DNA from 2 places in the Ruegeria sp. H7 genome. Region 2 is predicted to be linked to the other one. Evidence: riboswitches for the same ligand, from Rfam matches in the RefSeq annotation. Region 2 holds a riboswitch; the other holds the start of a gene.
The links. A riboswitch is a leader RNA that binds a small molecule or an ion and turns the genes downstream of it on or off. The one in region 2 is predicted to bind cobalamin.
Positions count from the first base shown of each region.

Region 1: another riboswitch for cobalamin. It lies ahead of ACR0AC_RS20220 (hypothetical protein); the one in region 2 lies ahead of ACR0AC_RS04435 (hypothetical protein).

Region 1 is NZ_JBQFNZ010000013.1:44,500-52,271, forward strand. It holds gene ACR0AC_RS20185 (prephenate dehydratase) at 1-75, shown strand, start outside; gene ACR0AC_RS20190 (chloramphenicol phosphotransferase CPT family protein) at 98-628, opposite strand; gene ACR0AC_RS20195 (SRPBCC family protein) at 674-1,141, opposite strand; gene nudC (NAD(+) diphosphatase) at 1,175-2,158, opposite strand; gene ACR0AC_RS20205 (bifunctional 2',3'-cyclic-nucleotide 2'-phosphodiesterase/3'-nucleotidase) at 2,386-4,218, shown strand; RNA gene ffs (signal recognition particle sRNA small type) at 4,258-4,356, shown strand; gene ACR0AC_RS20215 (alpha/beta hydrolase family protein) at 4,386-5,243, opposite strand; cobalamin riboswitch at 5,402-5,622, shown strand; gene ACR0AC_RS20220 (hypothetical protein) at 5,710-6,117, shown strand; gene ACR0AC_RS20225 (protein-tyrosine phosphatase family protein) at 6,109-6,621, opposite strand; gene ACR0AC_RS20230 (DNA polymerase III subunit gamma/tau) at 6,795-7,772, shown strand, end outside.
Region 2 is NZ_JBQFNZ010000001.1:934,099-941,870, reverse strand. It holds gene ACR0AC_RS04455 (TRAP transporter large permease) at 1-521, shown strand, start outside; gene ACR0AC_RS04450 (IclR family transcriptional regulator) at 533-1,312, shown strand; gene metH (methionine synthase) at 1,341-4,070, opposite strand; gene ACR0AC_RS04440 (homocysteine S-methyltransferase family protein) at 4,067-5,119, opposite strand; gene ACR0AC_RS04435 (hypothetical protein) at 5,334-5,633, opposite strand; cobalamin riboswitch at 5,755-5,965, opposite strand; gene ACR0AC_RS04430 (AbrB family transcriptional regulator) at 6,061-7,125, opposite strand; gene ACR0AC_RS04425 (nucleoside 2-deoxyribosyltransferase) at 7,346-7,772, opposite strand, start outside.

The sequences.
Region 1 (7,772 bases), on a different contig from region 2:
ATGGACGAGCTTGAGCACTTTACAACCAATGTCGAGATCCTGGGCGTCTACCCGGCAGCGCAACCGCGCGGTTGATGCAGGGCGGTCCCGTTCGAGACTAATTGAACTCTGACCGCCTTGTTCCGCTGCGCCACGCCGCCAGAATGGCCTTGACACAGCTTTCCGTACCTTCGGTTGAATCGACCTCTAGGTCGTATTGCCTGCCGGTATGGATGAACGCATGGTCTTGCTCAGCACTACCTGTCGGTCGGTCGCCGCGTATTTGTTCACGCTCCCGCAGAACGGGCAGTGGGCATTGAACCGAGACAAACAACACGTCGTGGGCGCGCAGCAGGTTTTTCAGGTCTTTAGCCCATCCCGGGCCATCCAGAATATGTTCTAAGATCAGGTTGTTTCCGGCATCCGCATAGGCTGCTATTGACGCGTGAAACCCATTGAAGAAGGCGACACGGTCTTGGGTCCAGTCGAACTCTCCATTTTGGTAACGCGCAGTTGGAAGGGCACCAGAGTCTTTTAGGTGATCGATCGAAATATGCCAGAAGGGCAAACTGATCTCTTGCTGCAATGCGCGCGCGATCGTGCTCTTTCCGCTACTGGACGCGCCGTGAAGAAAAATGATGTGAGACATTTTCATAGCTTTGTGAAAACGGGTCGCAAGGCTGATCCCCGCGCCCTAAGCCCCGTGTTTATGGCGCTGCTCCAGCTCTCGGGCGAACTCACCCAAGCGGATTTGGAACTGCTTGCGGAAACGGGCCTGCCCCAGCTTCATTGATTGCAGAAGCAGGCGGGCGGGCAGGGATTTCGCGCTTAGGGACATTTCGACGCTCAGGCGGGTTCTGCGTTGTGACAGAGCCAGAAAATCAACGGTGGTAATGCCGCTCATGCCTTTGCTGTTGGCTTCGAACCGCATCTGCGCAGGACGGTCGCAATCGGTCATCACAACCGACATCTGACGCGGCTTGCCGCGCAGCTTGAACTCGGTCTCCCAAGTGGTGCCGGCCTCGACCGGGACGCCTTGGGTTGTGCGCCGAACATCGATGCCGCGCCGCATGGCCATACGCTCGAACCGTTCGAAATCGGCAACCATTTCGAATACCGAATTGATCGGGGCTTCGATATCTTCGCGCGCTGAAAACTGCATGTCTGCCTTTGCTGCCTTTTGTCCAGTTTTTCCTTAGTCCAGCGTGTCCGCAAGCCAGTTTTGCAACAGAAAATGCGCGATGGCCCCTTTTCGAGCGGGCAGCAGGGTTGGATGCTCGCCTGCGAAAGCCTGCATCATTTCCGTTTTGCTGACCCACATCGCGTCTTCAATCTCGACCGGATCGATCAAGATGTCACGCGACAGCGCCTCGCCCGCGCAGCCGAACATCAGCGAGGCCGGGAACGGCCAGGGTTGGCTGGACAGGTACGACACCGTGCCGACCGGCACGCCTGCCTCTTCCATCACCTCGCGCCGTACGGCGGCCTCAAGCGTTTCGCCCGGTTCGACAAAGCCGGCCAGCAGTGAATACATCCCCTCGGGCCAGCCGGGCGAGCGGCCCATCAGCACCGCGTCACCATGGGTGATCAGCATGATGACAACCGGGTCCGTACGCGGAAAATGCTGCGCGCCGCAGGTCGGGCAACTGCGCTGCCACCCGGCCTGCGAGATTTCACTGGGCGCACCGCATTTGGCGCAGAATTTATGCGTTTCATGCCAGCCGATTACCGCCTTGGCCGTCGCCGCCAGTTCGGCATCAAGGGGCGACAGGCGAGTCATGATCCGGCGCAGCTCGGCAAAGACATGGCCTTCGGGCAGGTCGGGATGTTGCTGTTCGGTCCGGTCGACAAACGCGCCGATGCCCGTCAGGTCCAGCCCTTCGGCGGCCCAGTTCGAAATATCCAGCGCAAACAAAGGGGCATCTGAAGCGTCCAACCCCAGAAAGATCGGGGCAGAAACAATCCCTCCGGGTCCGCGTGTGATCAGGGGATGAGACATGGGCTGCAAAGCCAACCGATCCAGCCTGTCACCCTGCACCAGCAGTTTACCGCGCCACAGCAGAACACATCTGGCTGCCGGATCGCCTTGTGCTTGTGACAACTTCTCGGCGTCGCCCCGAATATGGGCCGCACGGTTCAGACCCGCGCCACCGAAAGTCACCTGTTCTGCATTTATCATCACCTGCCCCTTCGGCTTTGCTGACAGGGCTGCCATGACTGCCCCGGCGTTGCAATGGCCTTTCGCGGTGCCGGGCCATGCGCGGCCAGAGGCAATGCTTGCACAGGCCTGGAAACATTGGCATTAAGTCTACCAATTGTTGATTTTGATTTAGCACCAGCATCCAATAGTAGAATTCAAGAGTGAAAACTGGACCTTTTAGACCGGGTCAAACTGAAAGTTCGGATGTGCATATTCGTATTCTCGCGACAACTGATCTGCACATGAATCTGACCGGTTTCGACTATTACTCGGATCAGCCGGACCCCACGATCGGATTCACGCGAACCGCCAGTCTGATCCGCGCAGCACGAACCGAAGCAGACGGCGCACTTGTTTTGCTGTTCGACAATGGCGATGCGCTTCAGGGCACGCCGCTGGGCGATCAGGCGGTACAGGACCCTGACGGCCATCCAATGATGCAAGGGTTTGCGGCCCTGCACTATGACGCCGTTGGGCTTGGAAATCACGATTTCGGCTTTGGGCTGGAGGTGCTGGACACTGTGCTCGATCAGGCTCCATGTCCTGTCCTGTGCAGCAATATGCGCCGCCGGTCGGGGGTTTCGCAACGCTGGCAGGACCATGCGGTGCTTGACCGATCGATTTCGCGAAACGGGCAGGACATTCCCATCCGCGTGGGCGTGTTGTCGGTTCTGCCACCTCAAACCGCGCAATGGGAAGCGCATCATCTGGGCGACGATATCACGGTCGAGGATAGTTTGAGCGCGGCGCGACGCACCGTGCAGATTCTGAAATCGGCGGGGTGTGATCTGGTCATCGCGCTGGCCCATTCCGGCCTCGGTCAAGATCAGGAAGTACCGGGGCTGGAGAATGCCGTGATCCCGTTGGTCGCTATTGACGGCATTGACGCCCTAGTGGCCGGGCACACGCATCTGACCCTTCCCGGCAACGACCACGGGGGGCTGGCCCATGTCGACCCTGAGGCCGGATTGGTCCATGGCAAACCGGTTGTCATGCCCGGGTCCGCAGGAAGTCATCTGGGCGTGATTGATCTGAACCTGTCCCACTCTGCCGATCTCGGGTGGCAGGTCACCGATCAGCAGGTCGGGTTGAGACCGCTTCGCCAAAACAAACCCACCCCTGAAACGCCAGAGGACCCCGACATGGTCCGGCTTTTTGCACCCGTGCACGCCCGAACCCGCACCAAGATGGCCGAGCCGGTGGCGCGAATCGCAAAACCGATGCACAGCTTTTTCAGCTTTTGCGCCGCTGATCGGGGGTTGGCTCTGGTGGCCTCGGCGCAAGCTGCTCCACTACGCCCCTATCTGTCCGGCACTGCACTGGCCGATTTACCCATGTTGTCCGCCGTTTCGCCCTATAAATGCGGCGGTCGGTCCGGGCCGCGCTATTATACCGATGTCCCGGCGGGCGAGGTGTGCCTGCGCCACATCGCGGACCTTTACGTCTTTCCGAACGAACTGAGGGCGGTGAAGGTCAGCGGCGCTCAGGTGCTGGACTGGCTTGAGATGTCGGCGGGTCTTTTCAACACCCTGCGTCGCGACGCCGAGACCGATCTGATCGGCTCCGGTCGGGTTGGGTACAATTTCGACCTTCTCTTTGGCCTGACCTACCAGATCGACCTGTCCTGCCCGGCCCGGTTTGACGCTCAAGGGCAGTTGATCGACAATTCTCACCGCCGCATCAGGCAGGCCAGAATTGACGGGTCTACGCTCGACCCCAATCAGGATTTTGTGGTCGCGCTCAACAATTACCGCGCCAATGGTGGCGGGCATTTCCCGTTTGTGGAAACGGCAGAGCCGATCAACCTGCCCGCAATAGATATCAAGCGAATCCTACGCGATTATCTGACCGGGAACCTGCCCACCGACCCGCTGTCTCAGGCGGTTTATCCGTTTTCGTTCACGCCGCAGGCCGGGGTTCAGGCAATCCTCAGTACAGGGCCCGGCGCGCTGAAATACCTGCCCGAGTTGCAGAACTACGACCCTATCGTTCTGGACCCAGACCCGCAGGGGTTCGAACGCATCCGACTGACACTCTGACGGGTTGTCATTTTCCCCAGGCTTCCCTATATCAAGCGCTGAGAGGTTGGCGCGGGCGAGCGCCTCGCCAACCTGGTCAGGTCCGGAAGGAAGCAGCCACAACGAGCCCCGCTTGGGTCGATGTCCAACCTCTCACCTTTCCCCCACGTATCCGCTCATCAGCACAATCAGGCAACCAACCGGGGCCAGATTGCCGAATTCCGGCGGGCAAATGCGCCGATATGGCCGATCTCTTTCACTCCGAACTCCTTGGGTGACAACAGGTGCCGCCGCGCGTCCGGCCCATACAGATCCGCCAGACGCCATACGGCTTGTGGCGGGACGGTCTGATCGTCGTCGCTGGTGAACAGATCCACCGGAACACCCAGATCCGCCCAGCGCGCCGGTGGCAGTTTTTGCCCGATCTCAGGCACATAATTCAGCGGCGCGGTGCACCACCTGCGCCATTGCCAATAGACAGAGCCCGGCAGATCGGCGCCGAACCCAATGGCTTTGCCGGGCAGATACCCCAGGGCTTTCACAAGCAGCGGTACATGCCCATGCCAGAACGCCCATGCCAACCCCCGATAGGGCCATGGGTGATCGGACAGCGTCACCAACCCCGAGCAGACACAGATCATCCGGTCGATCTGGTCGATATCCGGCTGAATGGGCCCCAGCATTCCGCCAACGGAATGGCCAATGCTCCACTGCCGGGCGTCCGGAAACCGCCGGCGCATCTCGGCCCGTGCTGCGGGCATATCGATCAGCGCCCAGTCCGACATCGTGACCTGCGAGTTGCGCATGGGGCCGGAAGCAGAGTGACCGAAATCACGATAGTCATACGTCAGGCAGGCCATGCCACGCTCGGCAGCCAACCACCGAGCAAAGTGCTGGTAGTAGTCGCGCGGCACACCGGTTGCCCCGTTCAGTACCACCACCGTGTCGGGATCAGTAAAAGGCCGATACAGCCGCGCCGACAGCTGGGCCGGACCAGCGGGAAACTGGAAATCCTCGATCTTCACGTGCTGCTGCGTGTCCAACATCGAACCTGTGGGCCTTTCTGAACCAATCGGTTTACCTGCCCAAGAGGCACAACAACCCGCAGCCGAGTCAACCCTGCTGCCACTTGACCACACGTCGCCCGGCACAAGACTTGTGTACGTGACACCCAAAACCCCGCTTGACTCAGAACGCGAACAGACGCTAGCGGTTGTGTGATGGTTTCCGATCCACACAATGGGTCGGGATGAAAAGGGAACACGGTGCGGTTCTGCCCGGTCAAACCGGAACGAACCAAGGCCGCGACTGCCCCCGCAACTGTAAGCGGTAAGCAATGCCGGAATGCCACTGGCCGAAAGGCTGGGAAGGTCGGCAAAGCGACGACCCGCAAGTCAGGAGACCTGCCATCATCAACGTAACCGAAACTCGGGCGGGGTGTCCGGGCAGGTCCTGACAGCACATAGCTGAACCGCCTGCCAACGTCCCCGTCCGCCGCGCGGAGGGCGCAGGATGATCTGGAAGACAAAAACCCACGAATACGTGGCGACCATTTGCCAACGCACAGGCGGGCCCTGCCCCGCAATGGCGCGCATGGCACGCGCGCTGGCCGAGGCAATGAACGAGGCCGACCACGTCACCAGCGAAGGATTCGAAATCGAAGGCAGCAGCGACCTGACGCACTGCGCGCAAGGATGCATGGCCCGCTTTCGCGCCGGACCAGAACAGATACGCATTTTCTCCGGGACCGAGGCGGACACGCCGATCCAAACGCTGGATACCTATGCCGACCTGATTTTTGACGAGACATGCGCGGCCCTTCCGTCCGGGGCCTTGCCAAAAACGCCTTGCGCCATGCTTGAGGTCTTGGCCCTGAGACCTTCAAGACCAGTGCAGGAACCGGCGCGGGTATCAGCCTGAGCGCGCATCCAAAGGTGCGTGGGTCGCTTTCGTGGCCCATGCCATCTGCTCGTCGGTTTCTACCGCGCAGGGGCGCAGGGCCCGCAACCGGGCCAGCGCCTTGTCTGCCGGTTCCCCGCATTCCAGCATCAGGCGCAAGACCACCATACCAGATCGCCCGCACCCACCCCGGCAATGCACCAGCACCCGGCCACCGCCGGACAAAGCCTGCCGCGCCGATGCGCTGACCGACCCCCACCGATCGTGAACGGCGCGCGGCGGGGCGCCAAAATCCTCGACCGGCAAATGAACCCATCTGCTGGCGCGGCCCTGAATGTCACTGCCAAAGGTCCGGGCCCCGTCCTGCAGCATCTCAACTTCCGTGGTCATCGAGATCACAAGACCGGGTTTCCAATCCGAGATCGTATCCAGATCGCCCGCGTAATCTCCGCCGCGTCCCGGCATCGAGGTCAGCGCAAGTGTTCCGCCTCCGACTTGCAGCGCGTAGACGACCAGTTGCGACATCAAAGATTTCCTCCCAAACCCAAGCCTGCTTGTAAAATGTGCTTCAAAAATACTGAGATTCCAGTTTACGCCGATCTCGGGTCTTTCCAAACCAAATTTCCCCGACCCTGCTGTGGACGCGGGCGGCAGCGGCCACTACGCTGCGACGACGTCCCGAATCCGCCAGAGCAGACATGACCGACACAGACAGCCCCGCCTATCAGGTTCTCGCCCGCAAATACCGCCCGGAAACCTTTGCTGATCTGGTGGGCCAGGACGCGATGGTGCGCACGCTGAAGAACGCGTTCGAAGCCGACAGGATAGCCCAAGCCTTTGTCATGACCGGCATACGCGGCACCGGCAAGACAACCACGGCGCGGATCATCGCCAAGGGTATGAACTGCATCGGCCCCGATGGCACTGGTGGCCCTACGACCGAACCCTGTGGCGTCTGCGAACATTGCACCGCGATCATGGAAGGCCGCCATGTCGACGTGATGGAGATGGACGCCGCCAGCCGTACCGGCGTCAATGATATTCGCGAGATCATCGACAGCGTCCGCTATCGCGCCGCCTCGGCCCGCTACAAGATTTACATCATCGACGAGGTTCACATGCTCTCGACCAGCGCCTTCAACGCGCTGCTCAAGACGCTGGAGGAGCCGCCCGAACATGTGAAGTTCATCTTCGCCACCACCGAGATTCGCAAGGTCCCGGTCACGGTCCTGTCCCGCTGCCAGCGCTTTGACCTGCGCCGGATCGAGCCCGAAGATATGATCGGTCTGCTGCAAAAGATCGCCAGCGCCGAAGGGGCCGAGATTGCCGAGGACGCGCTGGCCTTGATCACCCGCGCGGCCGAGGGGTCTGCCCGCGACGCAACCTCACTGTTGGATCAGGCGATTTCTCACGGCGCAGGCGAAACCACCGCCGACCAGGTGCGCGCCATGCTGGGGCTGGCCGACCGTGGCCGGGTGCTGGACCTGATGGATATGATCCTGCGCGGCGATGCCGCCGGTGCCCTGACCGAGCTTAGCGCGCAATATGCCGAAGGGGCCGACCCGCTGGCGGTGCTGCGCGATCTGGCCGAGATCACCCATTGGGTCTCGGTCGTCAAAATCACGCCGGACGCAGCCGAGGATCCGACAGTATCCCCTGACGAGCGCGCCCGTGGC
Region 2 (7,772 bases):
CCGAAATGTTCGTGGTCGAAGGCTTCACGATCCCGGAAATCCCGTCAATTGTGATCCGCTCGGCCCAGATCACAGGTATCCTTGCGCCGTTGATCGCAATTTCAGTGGTGATGCAGCAAATCCTGTCTCTGCTGGGGGCACAGGAAACCATCGGGAACTTCGTGACCTCGATGGGTGGCTACCATGCAGTTCTGTTTACCTCGATGGTGATTGTCTTCTTCTCGGGCATGGTGCTGGAAAGCCTGCCGGTGACCATCATCCTTGCGCCAATCCTTGCGCCGATTGCGGCATCGGTGGGTATCGATCCGATCCACTTCTCGGTGATCTTTCTAGTCGGCGCGTCCATCGGGTTCATTACGCCTCCGTATGGGTTGAACCTGTATGTGGCGTCGGGCGTGACCGGCGTGCCCTATTTCCGGCTTCTGCGCTATACGGTTCCCTATCTGGTGGCACTGCTGTCGGTCTGGATTCTGGTTTCGCTGGTGCCCGATCTGGCCTTGATCCTGCTGCCAAATAACTAGACTGTTGCGGGATGACCGAAGCGGACACAAAAGACAAAGACACCCAGATTCCCACGAACCTGCGCCTGCTGCTGATCCTGGAAGAGGTGGCACGGCGCGGCGTCGCCGTCAAACCCTTGGACCTGATCGACGCATTGGGTCTGGCAAAGCCCACGATACATCGCCTGCTGCAAACAGCCGAGGCCGAAGGATTTCTTCAGCGTGATCTGGATGGTCGGTCTTATGGTCCCGGTCCGCGCTTGCGGCAGCTGTCGCTGAATACAGTGTCGTCCGAACATCTTCGCACGGCCCGTTTGGCCATTATTCGCGGCGTCGCGGATGAAATCGGCGAAACCTGCAATCTGGCGATCCCGGATCGCGAGGGTATGATCTATCTGGACCGGGTCGAGACGAAATGGCCGCTGAGAATTCAGTTGCCGATCGGAACACAAGTCCCGTTTCACTGCACCGCCAGTGGCAAGATGTATTTGTCGACCCTGCGCCCGAGCACTTTGGATGGGTTTCTTTCCGCAGGTAACCTCAGCCCGAATACCGACCGCACGATAACGAAGCCCCAGGCCTTGCGGGCCGAAATAACCCGCGTCGCACAGAACGGGTATTCGACAGATGATGAGGAGTTCATGCCCGGTATGACGGCCATTGCGGTCCCGGTCATAGACAAGAACAACAGGCTGGCCGCCACTCTGTCCGTTCATGCGCCGACGCAGCGCCATGATCTGAACAGTTTGAAACAATTTCTTGCCTTGCTACAGGACGGTGCGCGCAAACTGTCGGGTTTGCTGACTTCTTAGCCCGGCGATTGACTGACAACATATCACCTTACGCGGCTGCCTTGCGCGATGCCTTGGCCGGGACGTAGTTGAGCACCGGGGCCAGCCAGCGTTCGGCCTCTTCCACGGTCATCCGTTTTCTCTGGGCGTAGTCCTCGACCTGATCGCGTTCCACTTTGCCAACACCAAAATAATAGCTGTCCGGGTGCCCGACATAGAGCCCGGAGACAGATGAACCGGGCCACATCGCCATGCTTTCGGTCAGCGCCACTCCGGTCGCGGCCTCGGCGTCTAGCAGGCTGAACAGCGTGCGTTTTTCGGTGTGATCGGGCTGGGCCGGATAGCCCGGCGCGGGGCGGATACCGGCATAAGGTTCGCTGATCAGGGCCTGTGGGTCGAAGTCTTCACCCTTTGCGTAACCCCAAAATTCACGCCGGACCCTTTCATGCAGCATCTCGGCCATGGCTTCGGCGATCCGATCGGCCAGAGCCTTGACGAGGATCGCGCCGTAATTGTCGTTAGCCTTGTCCAGCCGCTCGGCAATGTCAGAGTCCTCCGGTCCCGCCGTGACGACAAACCCGCCGACATGGTCCGCACTATGGCCTTCCGGGGCGACAAAATCCGACAACGCGACATTCGGTCGATCACCGCGTTTCACGGTCTGCTGGCGCAGCGTGTGCAGGTTGGCCAGAGTTTCAGCGCGGTCCGGGCCGGTATACAGCCGGATGTCTTCGCCGACCGCGTTGGCGGGCCAGAATCCAACAACCGCGCGGGGTGTGAACCAGCGCTCTGCGATAATCTGATCCAGCATTGCCTGCGCATCGGCAAAAAGCGCCCGCGCCGCCGCGCCCTGTTTTTCATCCTCAAGAATTCCGGGATAGACACCGCGCATTTCCCAGGTCTGGAAGAACGGCGTCCAGTCGATATAGCGGGCGATTTCGGCCAGATCCCAGTCGGGCAGCACGCGCGCGCCGGTGAAGGACGGTGCAACGGGCTCGTAAGCATCCCAATCCAGTTTCAGCGCATTGGCCCGCGCCTTGGCCAAAGGCAGGCGGTTCTTGGCGCGTTCGCCGCGCTCGTGCTTGTCGGCCACATCGGCATATTCGGCCTGAATCCCGGCGACATAGTCGGGTTTCTGCGTCGGGCTCAGCAACGCGCCGACAACCCCGACCGCGCGGCTGGCATCGGTGACATAGACCGCCTGCCCGTGCGTGTAACGCGGCGCGATCTTGACCGCTGTGTGCACCCGCGACGTGGTTGCGCCGCCGATCAGCAGCGGAATATCGAACGCTTCGCGCTCCATCTCCGATGCCAGATGCACCATCTCGTCCAGCGACGGCGTGATCAGCCCGGACAGGCCGATAATGTCCACGTTTTCCTCACGTGCGACTTGCAGGATCTTCTGCGGCGGGACCATGACGCCCAAATCCAAAATCTCGTAGTTGTTGCAAGCCAGAACCACGCCGACGATATTCTTGCCGATATCGTGCACGTCCCCCTTCACGGTCGCCATCAGCACCTTGCCCGCAGATTGCCGGCCCTCACCGCCATTCCGGCGCTTTTCTTCCTCCATGTAGGGCAGCAACACGGCCACGGCCTGCTTCATCACACGAGCTGATTTCACCACCTGCGGCAGGAACATCTTGCCCGCGCCAAACAGATCACCGACCACGTTCATCCCGGCCATCAGAGGCCCCTCGATGACATGCAAGGGGCGTTCCGCATCGGCGCGCGCGGCCTCGGTGTCTTCTTCGATGAACTCGGTGATACCGTTGACCAGCGCATGCTCCAGCCGTTTCTCGACCGGCCAGTCGCGCCAGGCCAGGTCGCGGGTTTTCTCCTCGCGCTTGTCACCACGGAAACGTTCGGCGATGTCCAGCAGGTTCTCGGTCGCGCTGCCGCCGGATTTCGGTTGGCGGTTCAGGACCACATCCTCGCACGCTTCGCGCAGGTCTGGGTCGATCTGGTCATAAACGGCCAACTGGCCCGCGTTGACGATGCCCATATCCATCCCGGCCTGAATGGCATGATACAGGAACACCGCATGCATCGCCTCGCGCACCGGCTCGTTGCCGCGAAAGCTGAAAGACAGGTTCGACACGCCGCCCGACACATGTGCATGGGGCAGGTTCTGCCTTATCCAGCGGGTCGCCTCGATGAAATCCACGCCGTAATTGTCGTGGTCTTCGATCCCGGTGGCGACGGCAAAGATGTTGGGGTCAAAGATGATGTCTTCGGGTGGGAACCCCATATCCTCGACCAGAATGCGATAAGCGCGGGCGCAAATCTCGGTCTTGCGTTCGAACGTATCGGCCTGACCGGCCTCGTCAAAGGCCATGACCACCACGGCGGCACCATAGGCCAGACACAGACCCGCGTGATGGCGAAACGCCTCTTCTCCCTCTTTCAGGCTGATCGAGTTCACCACCGGCTTGCCCTGCACGCACTGCAGCCCGGCCTCGATCACCTCCCATTTCGAGCTGTCGATCATGATTGGCACGCGGGCGATATCGGGCTCGGACGCGACAAGGTTCAGGTATTCGACCATCGCCTGTTTGCTGTCGATCAGCCCTTCATCCATGTTGATGTCGATGATCTGAGCGCCGTTTTCCACTTGATCCCGCGCAACGTCCAGCGCGGCGGCATAGTCGCGGTTCACGATCAATTTGCGAAACCGGGCCGAGCCGGTGACGTTGGTCCGCTCACCCACATTCACAAAGGGGATGTCTGGCGTCAGGACAAAAGGCTCCAGCCCCGAGAGGCGCAGATGACGGGTCATGCGGGTACCTTTCTGGGGGCAAAGGGCGCAACCGCTTCGGCGATCGCGCGGATATGGTCGGGCGTGGTGCCGCAGCAACCGCCGACCACGTTGACGATGCCATCGCGGGCAAACTCTTCGACCTGAGCGGCGGTCTGGTTTGGTGTTTCGTCATACTGGCCGAACTCATTCGGCAGGCCCGCGTTGGGGTAGGCGCAGGTCAGGGCGGTCGCCACGCCCGAAATCTCGGCCATATGCGGGCGCATGGATGCAGCGCCAAGGGCGCAGTTCAGCCCGACGGTGAAAGGGCGCGCATGGGCGACCGAGTGCCAGAAGGCGGTGGGTGTCTGGCCAGAAAGCGTCCGGCCCGAGGCATCGGTGATCGTGCCCGAGATCATCAGCGGCAGGCAGCGTCCGGCCTTGGCGAAGCTCTCGAAGGCCGCGAAAATCGCCGCCTTGGCGTTCAGCGTGTCAAAGATCGTCTCGATCAGGATCAGGTCAGAGCCTCCTTCGATCAGCCCGTCGATCTGCTGGCCATAGGCTATGCGCAGATCATCGAAACTGACGGCGCGGTATCCGGGATCGTTCACATCCGGGCTGATCGAGGCCGTCCGGTTCGTCGGGCCCACAGCCCCGGCCACAAACCGGGGTTTGCCGTCCTCAGCCGTGGCCCGGTCCGCCGCGCGCCGCGCCACCTGCGCGCCTGCGACGTTCAGATCATGCACCGCAGCCTCCAGCCCGTAATCGGCCTGCGCGATGGTGGTTGAGGAAAAAGTGTTGGTTTCAAGGATATCCGCCCCGGCCATTGCGAATTCGTACTGTATATCCTCAACCGCCTGCGGCTGGGTCAGAACAAGCAGATCGTTGTTGCCCTGTTGCGGATGGTCCGGGTGATAGTGATGCCGACAGCCGGGGCCATGGATGTGACCGTTGGCGATAAAATCCTCTTCGGTCATGTTCAGCGTCTGGATCATTGTGCCCATCGCCCCGTCAAGGATCAGGATGCGCTGGGCAGCCAGCGCGCGCAGGGTCGCGAGCGCGGGTGTGTCGGGCAGGGTGAAGTCGAGCATTCGCGGTATCCAATCGGCTGTGTGGGCCGCAGGTATAGCGCGTTGGCATTATGAGGTGAAATGATTGTTATTCGATTAGATTATGAGATTTCGTCATAACGCGGTGTGCTCGGTGCGCAGATTCAACGAAATCATCAATAAACACTCAAAGCATTGCCCGGCCAAAATCGTCCAAAATGCGGGCGATGGCACAAGCTGAATTGCCAGCATTAGGTCACAAGGCGGCGCGGCGCGCGCGATGGCCCCCTCGGCGCTGTTTTGCGGGCAGGGCCAGGAACAATGGTTCCAGGGGCATCTGCATGGATCGGGCCAGCAAGTCGCAGAACACAGCGATGGCGGGTGAAGTCTCGGCAAACGGTTTGGCCTTGGCCAAAGCAATCCGTGCCTGCGCATGGTAGTTTGCCGAACCGGGCAGGCCGCCCAGCCATTGCATATAGCCCATCTGCCCCAGTTCTTGCGCGCGCTGCGGTGGCACGTGGCCGGTATCCAGTTGGGAAATGGTCAGGTCAAGCATAACGACGCCCTCCGCGCTTTTGGGCGGCCTGTGGGGGCATCAACAGTGATGTCTGGCCAGTGCGGTCCATCTCTTGTCGCTCCGTCCACGGGCACCCCGCCCGAGTTAAGGTGACTGCGGCACATATGCGCCGGAGATGGCAGGTCTCCTGACTTGCGGTTCATCGCTGTCCCCGTCCTTCCCGGACAACCCATGCGGGGTCATCCAGTGGTCTGTCGGGGTCGCTCGCCGCTTACAGTTGCGGGGGCAGTTGCGGCCTTGGGCGTTTGCCCGCACCGCATTCCCTTTTCAGCCGACTCAGAGCGTCGGACACCATCGGCTGCACAGTCTCATAAGGCCAAAGCCCTGTCTACCGGTGCCAGCAAAGCACGCAGCGTCGGATTGCAACCCGGCAGGAATTGAACCCAAATCAAACTGCGAAACCCCTCTAATCCCGAGAGCGGGACCAGCGCACCAGAAGACTGGCCGCGATGGGCGCGCCGATGATCACCAGAACGATCCGTGTCAGGTGGTGGGTAATGACAAACCCGAGATCCGCGCCCGAGACGATGGCCAAGACCGTCATTTCAGCCTGCCCGCCGGGGGCATAGGCGAGGAAGGCCTCGATCGGTTGTCCAAAACCCAACGTGGTCACAAGGGCCGTGAAGGCTGCTGCAAGTACGGCCAGCACAACAACATAGGCGCAGCCCGCCGCCACAACTTTGCGCAGCTCGACCCATGTGACGCCGATAAATTTTACGCCGATGGTGCAGCCGATAAAGAATTGCGCGACAAGGATCGCCTCGCGCGGTGGGCGGGTGTGGATGAAATCGCCCAGTGACAAGGCCGCAGTCAGGATCATCGGGCCCAGAATGGACGCTCCGAACAGGCCGATCCGCTCACTGCCTTTCCAGCCGACAATGGCGGCGACGACCATCAGTGCCAGTTCGTGCAAGGGCAGGTCGCGGGCGGGTTCGCCAATGGGGTTGGTCAGGTCAGCGTCGTAGAACAGGGTCAGGAACAACGGGGCGAGCGTCACGATGATCAGCACGCGCGTGCCATGGATCAGGGACAGGGCGCGCGGATTGGCACCGGCCTCGGTGCCGAAGATGATCATGTCCTGCAACCCGCCGGGCATCGCGGCGTAAAAGGCCGTTTTGTCGTCAAAGCCCCAGACCTTGCGAAAGAACGGCACCCCGACCAAAGCGATCAATAGGATGAAGGGCGGGATCAGAGCAATTGACGCTGCCATTTTCGGCAGTTGGCCAAACAGATCAGGCGTGATCGAAGCCCCCACCGCCACGCCCAGGATAGTGCGCGCCGCGACCGAGATCTGCCCGAACCCCTCCATCGGCGCATGCGCCAGTGCCGCAATCAGGCAAGCGGTCATGGGGCCGAATAGAAAGGGCAGGGGCAGGCCCAGCATCCAGAATACGACCGTTCCCAGCCCGGCAAGGCCGAAGGTAATGGCCCGCCTTACGGGGCGGCTTGGGGATGAGGCTTGGACGGACAAATTTCAGGCCCGATGTCATGGGATCAATTGTATTCCATGGTATGCAATTGGGCGCGGTTTGCAAGACCACGCGCACCGACCATTCGGCATGCCCGAGTGAAGAGCGGCCCGTGATGCAGCTTGGCGCGATCAGCGTGTGTTGGATGAGATCCAGGAACGAGGTCTCGAAATCAATGCGAGTGTCACTGAATTCGCTTCAACCCCACCAATCCAACAGGGCTTATGTGGGTGCCGACCCGCCAAACGCCGCCTGATAAGCCTTGTTGCTTTTCGCCCATTCGATCAGTTCCTCACCCGCTTCCAGCGCGGCCTTCTCGTTTGGCGCATTCGAAATCGCGTCGAGCCGCTTGTGAAGGTCCGAACTGGGGTCTGCCGTCATCGCCCCAACCTCCATCACAAGGCTGACATTCGGGGGCGGGGTGTAGACATAGCCGTTCTGCGACTGAGCTTCGATCCGTTTGAGCAGGGCGGGCACGATGGATGCGGTGTCATGCACATAGTCCCAATTGGTCGAAAGCCCCTGAATCATCGGGTTATCGACCCCACCAAACAGCGTCACCGGTGTCGTCTTGTAGATCACAAGGGGCATTCCAGCGGCGTAGGCTGTTGTCACCTCGACAATACTGCCGCCATCGGGCACCCGGCCA